2 regions of the Kitasatospora cystarginea genome follow, and region 2 is predicted to be linked to the other one. Evidence: riboswitches for the same ligand, from Rfam matches in the RefSeq annotation. Region 2 holds a riboswitch; the other holds the start of a gene.
The links. A riboswitch is a leader RNA that binds a small molecule or an ion and turns the genes downstream of it on or off. The one in region 2 is predicted to bind glycine.

Region 1: another riboswitch for glycine. It lies ahead of gcvT (glycine cleavage system aminomethyltransferase GcvT); the one in region 2 lies ahead of gcvP (aminomethyl-transferring glycine dehydrogenase).

What each region holds. Positions count from the first base shown of each region.
Region 1 is NZ_BAAATR010000040.1:25,431-32,361, reverse strand. It holds gene ABD369_RS32100 (enhanced serine sensitivity protein SseB C-terminal domain-containing protein) at 123-914, opposite strand; gene ABD369_RS32095 (enhanced serine sensitivity protein SseB C-terminal domain-containing protein) at 1,163-1,951, opposite strand; glycine riboswitch at 2,167-2,271, shown strand; gene gcvT (glycine cleavage system aminomethyltransferase GcvT) at 2,440-3,558, shown strand; gene gcvH (glycine cleavage system protein GcvH) at 3,657-4,034, shown strand; gene glyA (serine hydroxymethyltransferase) at 4,129-5,397, shown strand; gene ABD369_RS32075 (L-serine ammonia-lyase) at 5,561-6,928, shown strand.
Region 2 is NZ_BAAATR010000002.1:402,970-409,900, reverse strand. It holds gene ABD369_RS03745 (DNA polymerase IV) at 1-1,263, shown strand, start outside; gene ABD369_RS03740 (MFS transporter) at 1,455-2,936, opposite strand; gene ABD369_RS03735 (PRC and DUF2382 domain-containing protein) at 3,114-4,247, opposite strand; glycine riboswitch at 4,473-4,580, shown strand; glycine riboswitch at 4,582-4,713, shown strand; gene gcvP (aminomethyl-transferring glycine dehydrogenase) at 4,819-6,931, shown strand, end outside.

The DNA.
Region 1 (6,931 bases), on a different contig from region 2:
TGCGAACTGACACGCCGTCCGAGCCCTGCGGCCACCCGGCGCCCACAGGGCCGCCCGGGCGGGATTGCGGCTCGGCGGGCGGCCGGTCACGCGGTCGCCCTCCCTCCGGGGGGTCTCCCCGGTCAGCGGGTCGGGTGGCCCTGCCAGGCGTCGCGGTCGAAGAACGGGCGGGCGCAGGCGCGCAGCCACATCGCGACCGGGTCGTAGTCGTCGGCCATCAGCACGGTGGAGACCGCTAGCCCCTCTGGCGCATGGGCGGCCGCCCGCTGCACCAGGGCCCGGGCGGCCTCGACGGCGGGCGGCGAGGTGTCGTACAGGTCCAGCCCGATCGCCAGGTACGGTTCGCCGAGGGCCGGCTGCACCCAGGCCCGGCGCAGCGAGCGCAGCGGGCGCACCTCGGAGGCCTGCTGCTCCAGCACCGCGTAGAACTGGGGTGCCTGCACCTGGGGTTCGCCCAGCTGGAGCGGCCCCGCGGGCAGCCGGTCCAGCCCGGCCGCGATCCGGCGCAGGTCGGCCCACGGGACGCCGATGCCGCCGCCCGGCACATGGGGATTGAGCCACAGGCCCCAGCGGGTCCGGTAGAGCGCGTTCGCGACCTCCAGCCCGGAGATCACCTCATGGCCGCGGGCCCAGCCGCTCGCGGTCAACTGCTCGGGCGAGGTGACGGCGGGTGCGTAGCCGTGCCCGCCGATGTCCATGTTCCCGTACTGGGCGTCGGGGCTGCCCGGCGTGCCGTGCCACAGCAGCATCCACACCTGACCCTCGGCCAGGGCGCGCAGCAGGTTCTCGTACGCCTCCCAGCGCTCCGGTGCGACGTCGCGCAGGGCACGCTCGATGGCAGCCGGATCGGCCGCCGGACGTGCGGCCGGGGGCTGGCCCCAGCCCGGTGCGCCGCCTGCCACTGTGCCGTTCATGCCCCCGCCTCCGGCCGGGTGCCCCGGGCGAGCGCTCCGGGCATGGCGGACGTACGCGTCCACCGCCCCCTGGTCCGGGGTGCCCCGATGCCCTGCTCGCTCACGTCGGGCCCTCTCCGTACTCGTCCGTCGGCACGCGCTGCCGCTACTCGGACAGCGGGCCGCTCACCCGACCGTACGCCGCTGCCGGGCAGCAGCCTATGGGGCGGCGCCGACGGACTTGACACCACCGCCCCTTACTCACCAGCTCAGCCCCGGACGTAGAACGGCTGCACCCGGGTGAGCAGCCACTCCACCACCGGGTCGGCGACCAGGTCGAGCAGCACCAGGTGGACGCCGTACGGCAGCGGGGCGGTTCCCAGCGCACGGCCGAGCGCCTCGTTGGCCTGTGCCGGATCGGTCAGCAGGTCGGGGTCGAACTGCACTCCGACGAACAGCGCCGGGGCGTCCCCCTCCACCGAGGCGCAGGCCCGACGGGCCGTCAGCACCCCGGGCAGAGTGGCGAGTTCGGCGGCGGCCGCGGCCAGGAAGGCGTACGGCTCCTCGTGCGGCTCGGGTTCGCGCAGCGCCACCTTGGCGCCGTCCGGCTGCCCCTGCCAGCGGTCACCCTGCGGGCCGCGCCGCAGCTCGCCGACCCCCTCGGGCGGGATCGGGATGCCCACCGGGGCCTGAGGGTTGACCGCGATCCCGACCCCCAGCGGCAGCCCGCGGGCGAACTCCCAGACCGGGGCGACAGCGAACGGCATCCCGGGGGCGTGCTGCAGGAACACCTCCTGCGAGGAGAAGACCGGGACGTACGGCGCGCCGGCCAGCTCGATGGTCGGCAGGTCCAGCGAGGCGCCCTGCGGGTCGGCACCGGCCGGCAGCGGGATCCACACCTGGCTGCGGGCCAGCACCTCGACCACCCTGGCGGTCGCGCCGGGCTCGCCGAGCGCGGCGGTGAGCACCTGCTCCAGCTCGTTGGCGGGCCAGCCGCCGCCCGTCGGGGCCGTACCGGGCTCAGCCCATGCCTGCGTCTCGCCAGCCGGGTAGCTCATCGGCTCCTGCCCCTCCAACCTGACCGGGTGCTGCCCCGGTCTCCACCGCTGCCAGAAGGGTAGCGGGAGGCGGTCCGTCCCCGATGCGCCCCCGTACCGCAAGGGTGAACCCGCCCCACCTGGGGAGGAGATGTCCGACCCCTCTCCCCCTCGGCCCACCCGGCATGCCATGATGAGCGCGCTCATACGCAGCGCCCAATTTCATACTGGCCGTTCGAACCCGCGCGGGAGAGTCCGGAGTGCCCTGCACGGGCACGGGCCGGCGCCGAAGGAGCAAGTCCTCCCCGGAATCTCTCAGGCACCCCTACCGCACGGGCGAGGCAGATCTGGAAAGTGGACACGGCCGCGCCGTGCGCCCACCCACGGTGCAAGCCGCCATCCTTGGTTAGCGGTGAAGCTCTCAGGTTGTGACGACAGACGGGGAGACTCCACCCCCGTGTGCCCGTACGCAGGTCAACCCCTGAGTGCCCCAGCCAAGGAGTTCCGCCGTGTCCCTCCGTCACACCGCGCTCGACGCCCTGCACCGCTCCCTCGGTGCGACCATGACCGACTTCGCCGGCTGGGACATGCCGCTGCGCTACGGCAGCGAGCGCGAGGAGCACATCGCGGTCCGCACCAAGGCCGGCCTGTTCGACCTGTCGCACATGGGCGAGATCACCGTCTCCGGCCCGCAGGCCGGCGAGCTGCTCGACCACGCACTGGTCGGCTTCATCTCGGCGCTCGGCGTGCTGCGCGCCCGCTACACCATGATCTGCCGCGAGGACGGCGGCATCCTCGACGACCTGATCGTCTACCGCACCGCGGAGGACGAGTACATGGTGGTCGCCAACGCCTCCAACGCCCAGGTGGTGCTGGACGCGCTCACCGAGCGCGCGGCCGGCTTCGACGCCGCGGTCCGGGACGACCGGGACGCCTACGCGCTGCTCGCCGTCCAGGGCCCGGAGGCGAACGCCATCCTGGCCTCGCTCACCGACGCCGACCTGCCGGGTCTGAAGTACTACGCGCTGCTGCCCGCCACGGTGGCCGACCGTCAGGTCTGGCTGGCCCGTACCGGTTACACCGGCGAGGACGGCTTCGAGGTCTTCTGCGCCCCCGGCGACGCCGAGCACCTGTGGAACGCGCTGAGCGCGGCCGGTGCCGACAAGGGCCTGGTCCCGTGCGGCCTGTCCTGCCGGGACACCCTGCGCCTGGAGGCGGGCATGCCGCTGTACGGGCACGAGCTCTCCACCGAGCTGACCCCCTTCGACGCCGGGCTCGGCCGGGTGGTCCGCTTCGACAAGACCACGGGCGGCGGCGAGTTCGTCGGCCGCAAGGCGCTGGAGCAGGCCGCCGCCGAGGCCGAGTCCAAGGCGCCGCGCAAGCTGGTCGGCCTGGTCTCCGAGGGCAAGCGGGTGCCGCGCGCCGAGTACTCGGTGGTCGACGCCGAGGGCACCGTGATCGGGCGGATCACCTCCGGCGCCCCCTCCCCCACCCTGGGCAAGCCGATCGCCATCGCGTACGTGGACGTCGCACACGCCGCGCCCGGTACGGCAGTTGCGGTGGACGTCCGCGGCAAGCACGAGCCGGTCGAGGTCGTCGCGCTGCCCTTCTACAAGCGCGCCCGCTGAGCCCACGGCCCGCCCCGGCCGTCTCATAACCCCCGCCTGTCCGGTCCGCTCAGCGGACGGCTTCGCCCTACCCTCTTGCGATCCTGGAGAATGACGCCATGAGCAACCCCACGCACCTGCAGTACAGCAAGGAGCACGAGTGGCTGACCGCCGCCGACGAGGACGGCGTGTCGACCGTCGGCATCACCGAGCACGCGGCCACCGCGCTCGGTGACATCGTGTACGTCCAGCTCCCGAACGTCGGTGACACCGTCACCGCGGGTGAGTCCTGTGGCGAGCTCGAATCCACCAAGTCGGTCAGCGACCTGTTCTCGCCGGCCACCGGTGAGGTCGTGGAGATCAACCAGGCCGTCATCGACGACCCGGCCCTGGTCAACGGCGAGCCCTTCACCGGCGGCTGGCTGTACAAGGTCCGCGTCACCGCGACCGACGAGCTGCTCGACGCCGCCGGGTACGACGCCTTCATCGGCGCCTGACCCTTCCGGCCCTTCGGGGGCGGCGGCCGCAGCGCGGCGGCCGCCCCACGCCTCCTCAGGTCCCCTGCCCCGCCCCACAGGAAGACCCATCTCCATGACGGTTCTGAACCAGTCCCTGCACGCGCTCGACCCCGAGATCGCCGCGGCGGTCGACGCCGAGCTGCACCGTCAGCAGACCACCCTCGAAATGATCGCCTCTGAGAACTTCGCCCCCGTGGCGGTCATGGAGGCCCAGGGCTCGGTGCTGACCAACAAGTACGCCGAGGGCTACCCCGGCAAGCGCTACTACGGCGGCTGCGAGCACGTCGACGTGGTCGAGCAGATCGCCATCGACCGGATCAAGGAGCTGTTCGGCGCCGAGCACGCCAACGTCCAGCCGCACTCGGGCGCGCAGGCCAACGCCGCCGCGATGTTCGCGCTGATCCAGCCGGGTGACACCATCCTGGGTCTGAGCCTGGCCCACGGCGGCCACCTGACCCACGGCATGAAGATCAACTTCTCCGGCAAGCTCTACAACGTGGCCGCGTACCACGTGGACGAGAAGACCGGTCTGGTCGACATGGCCGAGGTCGAGCGCCTGGCCAAGGAGCACCAGCCGAAGCTGATCATCGCCGGCTGGTCCGCCTACCCGCGCCAGCTGGACTTCGCCGAGTTCCGCCGCATCGCGGACGAGGTCGGCGCGCTGCTGATGGTCGACATGGCGCACTTCGCCGGCCTGGTCGCCGCCGGTCTGCACCCGTCCCCGGTCCCGTACGCGGACGTGGTCACCACCACCACCCACAAGACCCTGGGCGGCCCCCGCGGCGGTGTGATCCTCTCCAAGGCCGAGTTCGCCAAGAAGATCAACTCCGCGGTCTTCCCCGGCCAGCAGGGCGGCCCGCTGGAGCACGTGATCGCCGCCAAGGCCGTGGCCTTCAAGGTCGCCGCCTCGGAGGAGTTCAAGGACCGCCAGCGCCGCACCCTGGAGGGTGCCAAGATCCTGGCGGAGCGCCTGCTCCAGGACGACACCGCCGCCGCCGGCGTCTCCGTCCTCTCCGGCGGCACCGACGTCCACCTGGTCCTGGTCGACCTGCGCAACAGCGAGCTGAACGGCCAGGACGCCGAGGACCGGCTGCACGAGGTCGGCATCACCGTCAACCGCAACGCCGTCCCGAACGACCCGCGCCCGCCGATGGTCACCTCCGGCCTGCGCATCGGCACCCCGGCCCTGGCCACCCGCGGCTTCCAGGCCGAGGACTTCCGCGAGGTCGCCGACGTCATCGCCGAGACGCTGCTGCCCTCCTTCGACGAGGAGAAGGCCGCCGCGCTCCGGGCCCGCGTCACCGCGCTGGCCGCGAAGTACCCGCTCTACCCGGAGCTGTAGGCCTCCCCGGGAGCCACCGGCGTCCCGCCCTGGGTGACCGGCCTCACTCCGCCGCCGTCACCTGGAACTCCGGGGCACCGCGCACACTGGACAGTGAGCGCGGTGCCCCGACCCATGTACCGCTAGCAAGTCCTTCCACGAGACCCAGACAAGGACGTCCACCGTGGCCATCAGCGTCTTCGACCTCTTCTCCATCGGCATCGGCCCGTCCAGCTCGCACACGGTCGGCCCGATGCGGGCGGCCCGGATGTTCGCACGCCGCCTGAAGTCGGAGGGACTGCTGGCCCAGACGGCCTCCGTCCGCGCCGAGCTGTTCGGCTCGCTCGGTGCCACCGGCCACGGCCACGGCACCCCCAAGGCCGTGCTGCTCGGCCTGGAGGGCAACTCCCCCCGCACCGTCGACGTCGACAAGGCCGACCTGGACGTGGAGCGGATAAACGCCGAGAAGCGCCTGCTCCTGCTGGGCGACCACGAGATCCCCTTCGACCCCGGCACCCAGCTGATCCTGCACCGCCGCCGGTCCCTGCCCTACCACGCCAACGGCATGACCCTGGCAGCGTACGACGCCGACGGCGTCCCGGTGCTGGAGAAGACCTACTACTCGGTCGGCGGCGGCTTCGTGGTGGACGAGGACGCGATCGGCGCTGACCGGGTCAAGCCGGACGACACCGCGCTGCGCTACCCCTTCCGCACCGGTGAGGAGCTGCTGCGCCTCACCCGGGAGACCGGCCTGTCCATCTCCGGTCTGATGCTGGAGAACGAGAAGGCCTGGCGCAGCGAGGCCGAGATCCGGGCCGGGCTGCTGGAGATCTGGGCCGTGATGAAGGAATGCGTCGCGGCCGGCATGGCCCGCGAGGGCATCCTGCCGGGCGGGCTCAAGGTCCGCCGGCGCGCCGCCGCCGGGGCGCGGGCGCTGCGTGCCGAGGGCATCGGCCCGGCGAACGCGATGGAGTGGGTCACCCTCTACGCGATGGCCGTCAACGAGGAGAACGCCTCCGGCCAGCGGGTGGTCACCGCCCCCACCAACGGCGCGGCGGGCATCATCCCGGCCGTCCTGCACTACTACCTGAACTTCATCCCGGGCGCCGACGACGAGGGCATCGTCCGCTTCCTGCTGGCGGCCGGCGCGATCGGCATGCTCTTCAAGGAGAACGCCTCCATCTCCGGCGCCGAGGTCGGCTGCCAGGGCGAGGTCGGCTCCGCCTGCTCGATGGCGGCCGGCGGCCTGGCCGAGGTCCTCGGCGGCACCCCCGAGCAGGTCGAGAACGCCGCCGAGATCGGCATCGAGCACAACCTGGGACTCACCTGCGACCCGGTCGGCGGCCTGGTCCAGATCCCCTGCATCGAGCGCAACGGCATGGCCTCGGTCAAGGCCGTCACCGCCGCCCGGATGGCCCTGCGCGGCGACGGCCGCCACCACGTCTCCCTCGACAAGGCGATCAAGACCATGAAGGAGACCGGCGCCGACATGAAGATCAAGTACAAGGAGACCTCGCGCGGCGGCCTCGCGGTCAACGTCATCGAGTGCTGACGC
Region 2 (6,931 bases):
TCGTACGAGGCGAGGCGCTTCGGGGTGCACTCGGCGATGCCGATGGCCCAGGCCCGGCGGCTGTGTCCGAACGCGGCCTTCCTGGCTGGGCGCTTCCAGGCGTACCGGCAGGTGAGCGAGATCGTGATGGGCCTGTTGAGGGAGCTGTCGCCGCTGGTGGAGCCGCTCAGCCTGGACGAGGCGTTCGTGGATCTGGAGGCCGGGCCGTACGGTCCGGCGCTGGCCGACGCCGGCCCGCAGGAGGGGGCCCAACTGGTGCGGGCGATCGCGGAGGACCTGCGCGCGGACATCCATGCGCGGACGGCGCTGACCGGTTCGGTGGGCGCGGCCGGCTCGAAGCTGATGGCGAAGATCGCCTCGGAGCAGGCCAAGCCGGACGGCCTGGTGCTGATCGGGATCGGATCCGAGCGGGCGGTGCTGAGTCCGCTGCCGGTCCGGGCGCTGCCCGGGGTCGGCCCGGCCACCGAGCAGGCGCTGCGGCGGGTGGGCCTGGCGACGGTGGCCGATCTGGCGGAGGCGGGCGAAGAGGAACTGGTCCAACTGCTCGGCCGGGCGCACGGGACGGGGCTGTACGCGACGTCCATAGGGCTTGACGAGCGCGCGGTGGTGCCGGACCGGGACGCGAAGTCGGTTTCGGTGGAGGACACCTTCGAGGTGGATCTGGCCGACCGGGACGTCATCCTGCGCCAGGTGGAGGTGCTGACGGCGCGCTGCGTCCAGCGACTGCGGGCGGCGGGACGCTCGGGCCGGACGGTGGTGCTGAAGGTCCGGCGGTTCGACTTCTCGACCCTGACCAGGTCGGAGACCCTGCGGGCGCCGACCGACGACGAGGGGGTGATCGCCGAGACGGCGCGGCGACTGGCGATGCAGGTGGACATCACCGGCGGGGTGCGGCTGCTCGGGGTCGGGGTGTCCCAGCTGGCCGACTTCACCCAGGAGGACCTCTTCGCCCAGGCTGCGGCGCAGGCGCAGGCGCAGGCGACGGCCGAGGCGGGGGAAGCCGCCGACGCGACGGAGGAGCCTTCGGAGCCCGAACCGGGCGAAGCGCGGGCGAAGGACGTCGTGCCGCCGACCGGGCGGCGCTGGCTCCCGGGGCAGGACGTGACGCACGCCGAGTACGGCCCGGGGTGGGTCCAGGGCAGCGGGGTCGGCCGGGTCACCGTACGGTTCGAGACGCCGTACGGCCCGCCGGGGCGGGTCAGGACGTTCGCGATCGACGATCCGGGGCTGGAGCCCGCGGACCCGCTTCCTCTGCGGCAGTAGCCGTAAGCCCGTGCCGATGGATGGTGAAACGTTTCAGCAAGCACGCGGAAACGCTGTGGCCCCGTACCCGGAGACATCCGGGTACGGGGCCACCTGTCGGGCCGGGCCCTGGGCGGGTCGCGATGCCCTCACCGCCCGCCGGGGCCCAGTCCCCTCGCGCCCTGTCCCTGAGCGCGAGGGCGGGCGCCTCGTCAGACGCCGGTCTCGACCAGCTCCGACTCGGAGCCGCTCGCCACCGGAACGGCGGTGGCGGGTTTGATGCGCCGGATCGCGAACGGCACCACGGCGGCCACCAGGCACATCGCGGCGGCGACCCAGAACGCGTGCTTGTAGGCGTCCAGCGTGGGCAACTGGATCGGCAGCGGGATCGGGAACTTCATGGTGTCGCCGGTCAGGATCGCGCCCATCACGGCGGTGCCGATGGCGCCGCCGACGGTGCGCAGTACGGCGTTCATGCCGTTGGCGATACCGCTCTGCTCGGCCGGGACGGCGCCGTTGATGTACGCGGGCATCGCGGCGTAGGCGAGGCCGACGCCGAGGCCGAAGACGGCGGAGGCGAGGTAGATGTCACCCTCGGCGCTGTGCCGGACGGCCAGGTAGGCCATCGAGGCGGCGCCGAGCGCTCCGCCGAGGACCAGCGGCAGACGCGGGCCGCTGCGGGCGATCAGCAGGGCGCCGACGGGGGCGGCGACCATCGAGCCGATGGCGGAGGGCAGCAGCATCACGCCTGCGTGCAGCACGGTGGCGGTGAAGCCGTAGTGGGCGAACTTCGCGGGGGTCTGGGCGAAGTTGCTGATCACCATGAAGGAGCCGTACATCCCGAAGCCGATGAGCAGGCCGGAGATGTTGGTGAAGGCGACGGCCGGGCGGGACATCATCTTCATGTCCACCAGCGGGTGGCTGACCTTGACCTCGATGGCGATCCAGATCAGGGCGACCACGGCGGCGACGGCGAACAGGCCCAGGGTCTTGGTCGAGGTCCAGCCCCAGTGGTTGCCCTGGCTGACGGCGACCAGCAGGGCGCAGAGCCAGCCGGCCAGGGTGAGCGCGCCGAGCGGGTCGGCGCCGCCGTCCTTGTCGACGACCGGGTCCTTGGGGACGCGCAGGGCGACCAGAGCGACCGCGATCAAGCCGAAGATCAGGCCCATCCAGAAGATGGACTTGTAGCTCCAGTGCTCCAGCAGCAGGCCGGTGGCGACCAGGCCGAGGCCCGAGCCGACGCCCATCGAGGCGGAGATCGCGGCGACGCCGCCGGTGACCTTCTCCCGGGGGAGCTCGTCACGGACGATGCTGATCGCCAGCGGGAGCACGCCACCGCCGGCGCCCTGCAGGACGCGGGCGACGACCAGCCAGGTGAAGGAGTGGGTGCCGACCGCGAGGGCGGAGCCGGCGACCAGGCCGGCCAGTGAGATCAGCAGCATCGGCTTGCGGCCGCGCAGGTCGCCGAAGCGCCCCAGTAGCGGGGTCAGCACGGCGGCGGAGAGCAGGTTGGCCGTCATCAGCCAGGTGATGTTGGAGCCGGCGGTGTGCAGCTCCTTGGCCAGCGACGGCAGGATCGGGACGACCGCGGTCTGCACCACGCTGAACGCCAGCATCGCCAGGATCAGAGCGGGCAGCACTCGTGCGCTGCTCGGCTTCTCGGCCGTGGAGCTGGGCTGTGGTGCCTCACTCACGGTTCTTCCTCCAGTTCAGGTCCCTCGGCGGTTGTGGCCAAGGGCGAAAGTCAACGAACTGAAGTAACGATGCACATGGATAGTTCAGACTGTCAAATATCTACGGTTGAAAATTAGGCAAACCGGTCGCCCCGGCTCCGTTTCGTCCGGTGCCGGGGCTGGAAGCGAAGCGACGGGTCAGGCGTGGCGCAGCGGTTCGGGACGGGCGGGCGGTGGGGTGGAGGGCGTCGCGCCCGGGGTGGTGGGAGCGTCCGGGGTGGTGCTGTCGTACACCTCGACCTGCTCCCGGCGCAGCTCCTCGCGGATCACCTGCTCCTCGGTGTACCGCTCGACCACCAGGCGCACCCGCTCGACCGGCGCCAGGTACTTGCGCAGCACCGGCCGCTCCTCGCGCAGGGTCACCTCCTCGACCGCGTCGGCGAGCTCCTGGTCGCTCAGTGCGGCCCGCTCGGACTCGGTCACTGGCACGCGCTCGACCCGAACCCGCTCCCGGGCGAGCCGTACCCGGCGCTCCACGGACTCGGTGGTCACGTACTTGCGCAGCCGCGCGGTGCCGAGGACGTGCCACTCGGTGCTGATGTCGAGGCGCTCCTCGCGGCAGGTGATCTCGATGGGCCCGGCCGGCGCGCCCTGGGCGGCCGCCCGGTCCGGGGTGGGGGCGTGCACCGCCCGCCCGTTGGACCCGGTGGTTCTGAGGGCGGGCCTGTCCGCCACGGCGGGGCTCTTGACGTGGTCGGCCGGCGGCGTGGCAGGCTGTGCGGTCGGGCTTGGAGTCGGAGCCGGAGCTTGAGTCGGCGGTGTGAAGCCGGCCGTCGCGCGCTCCCCGGTGGCGGGTGCTGCCGGAGTGGCGGGTGCGGAGGGCGCCGGGGGTGTGGCAGGTGCGGGGGCTGCCGCGGGCGTGGGCTGGGTGGCGGGCGGGTGCGGTCCGGTCGACCCGACGGAGCCGAAGTCCCGGTCGGTGGTCTTCGAGGTGCGGTTTGCGGGTGCCGCCGAGGGGGCGCTCGCGTCCAGGCCGTAGTAGCGGTAGAGCTGCAGCTCCTGTGCGGGCGAGAGGTGCTGCCCGACGCCGAAGTCTGGCGATTCCTTGATCAGTGACTTGTCGTACGGGACCCTGAGTTCGTCGCCCGAGAACTCACTGGTGGTCAGCGGGACGAAGGCATCCCGGCCGAAGATCCCGGTTCGCACCGCGGCCCACTCGGGCTCACCCGTCGCGTCGTCGAGATAGACCTCGTCGACCGTGCCGATCTTGTCACCGTTCCGGTCGACCGCCTTGTGGCCGATCAGGTCCCGCGGATCGATGTCGGTCTGCACGCCGTCCTCCACTACGTGCTCCTGGGGGAATCCCGTCTGGTGGGCGGCTTGGAGGAGCTGTCCGACCGCCACTTCACACGAAAAGCCATCAAGTCGGACAGCGGCTACCCGAAGGCAGCCGTACGGGAGGGCGTTGGGCTGTCCGGGGTCGTCGGTGTTCCGCCCGATCGCTCCCGACCGACCGGTGATCTGCGGGGTTTCCGCTGGTACCCTGGGCGCGACCGCCGAGCCCGCTCGGGAGAGTCCCCAATCCCCGTTGAACTGCGGGAAGTGGGGCGCCGAAGGAGCAAACCCTCCCCGGAATCTCTCAGGCATCCGTACCGTGTGGGCTAGGTCACTCTGGAAAGCAGGGCAGGGCTGTTGGCGCGGGAGCCGGCGGCACCACCCTCACCGACGGTGCAAGCCGATGGACGCCCCCCGGGCCTCCCGCGCGGCGAAGCTCTCAGGTCCCGATGACAGAGGGGGAGGCCTGTCGGGTTCACACGCACATCGGACCACCGCTCCCACAGCGGCGGAGCCCAACGACGTGTGCACCCCCCCGCCGGTCCGCGACCAGGAGGCCTCGACCCCCATGAACGCCCAGCCGACGCTCGCCGAGCTTGAGCAGGCCAGCCCCTTCGAGACCCGCCACATCGGCCCCGACACCGCCGCCCAGGACAAGATGCTGGCGCAGGTGGGCTACGGCTCGCTGGACGAGCTGTCCGACGCCGCCGTGCCGGAGGCCATCCGCAGCCTCACCGCGCTCGGCCTGCCCGCCGGTCGCAGCGAGGCCCAGGTGCTTGCAGAGCTGCGTGAACTCGCCTCGCGCAACCAGGTCCTGCAGCCGATGATCGGTCTCGGCTACTACGGCACGTTCACCCCGCCGGTGATCCTCCGCAACGTGCTGGAGAACCCGGCCTGGTACACCGCCTACACCCCGTACCAGCCGGAGATCTCCCAGGGCCGCCTGGAGGCGCTGCTCAACTTCCAGACCCTGGTCTCCGACCTGACCGGGCTCGCCACCTCCGGTTCCTCGCTGCTGGACGAGGGCACCGCCGCCGCCGAGGCGATGGCGCTGGCCCGCCGGGTCACCAAGGTCAAGGGCGGTGTCTTCCTGGTCGACGCCGAGACCCTGCCGCAGACCGTCGCGGTGATCAACACCCGTGCGGTGCCGACCGGCGTCGAGGTGGTCGTCGCCGACCTGTCGGACGGCATCCCGGCCGAGATCGCCGAGCGCGGCGTCTTCGGTGTGCTGCTCCAGTACCCCGGTGCCACCGGTGTGGTCCGCGACCTCGCCCCGGTGATCGAGCAGGCGCACGGCCTGGGCGCGATCGTCGCCGTCGCCGCCGACCTGCTGGCCCTCACCCTGCTGAAGTCCCCGGGCTCGCTCGGCGCCGACATCGCCTGCGGCACCTCGCAGCGCTTCGGTGTGCCGATGGGCTTCGGCGGCCCGCACGCCGGCTACCTGGCCGTCCGTGCCGAGTACGCCCGCAACCTGCCCGGCCGCCTGGTCGGTGTCTCGGTGGACGCCGACGGCAACCGCGCCTACCGGCTGGCGCTGCAGACCCGCGAGCAGCACATCCGCCGCGAGAAGGCCACCAGCAACATCTGCACCGCCCAGGTGCTGCTGGCCGTGATGGCCTCCATGTACGCCGTTTACCACGGCCCCGACGGCCTCGCCGACATCGCCCGCCGCACCCACCGCTACGCCGCCGCGCTGGCAGAGGGTCTGAAGGCCGGTGGCGTCGAGCTGCTGCACGGTGAGTTCTTCGACACCGTCACCGCCCGCGTCCCGGGCCGGGCCGCCGCGGTCGTGGACGCCGCCCGCGCGGGTGGCGTCAACCTGTACCAGGCCGACGCCGACACCGTGTCGATCTCCTGCGACGAGACCACCACCCGCGAAACCCTGGCCGCCGTCCTCGCCGCCTTCGGCATCGAGGGCGTCGAGCTGGACGAGAACGCCGAGGCGCTGCCCGCCGCGCTGCTGCGCGAGGACGAGTACCTCACCCACCCGGTCTTCCACGACCACCGCTCGGAGACCGCGATGCTGCGTTACCTGCGTCGCCTCTCCGACCGGGACTACGCGCTGGATCGCGGCATGATCCCGCTGGGCTCGTGCACCATGAAGCTCAACGCCACCACCGAGATGGAGCCGGTGACCTGGCCGGAGTTCGGCCAGCTGCACCCGTTCGCCCCGGTGGACCAGGCGGAGGGCTTCCTGACCCTGATCCGCCAGCTGGAGCAGCAGCTGGTCGAGGTGACCGGCTACGACGCCGTTTCCATCCAGCCGAACGCCGGCTCCCAGGGCGAGCTGGCCGGTCTGCTGGCGGTGCGTGCCTACCACCACGCCAACGGCGACACCCAGCGCGACGTCTGCCTGATCCCGTCCTCCGCGCACGGCACCAACGCGGCCTCGGCCGTGATGGCCGGGATGCGCGTGGTCGTGGTCAAGACCCTGACTGACGGCGACGTGGACGTCGAGGACCTCAAGGCCAAGATCGAGCAGCACCGCGACCAGCTCTCCGTGCTGATGGTGACCTACCCCTCCACCCACGGTGTGTACGAGGCCCAGATCACCGAGATCTGCGGCATGGTGCACGAGGCCGGCGGTCAGGTGTACGTGGACGGTGCCAACCTCAACGCCCTGGTCGGCCTGGCCAAGCCGGGCAAGTTCGGCGCGGACGTGTCGCACCTGAACCTGCACA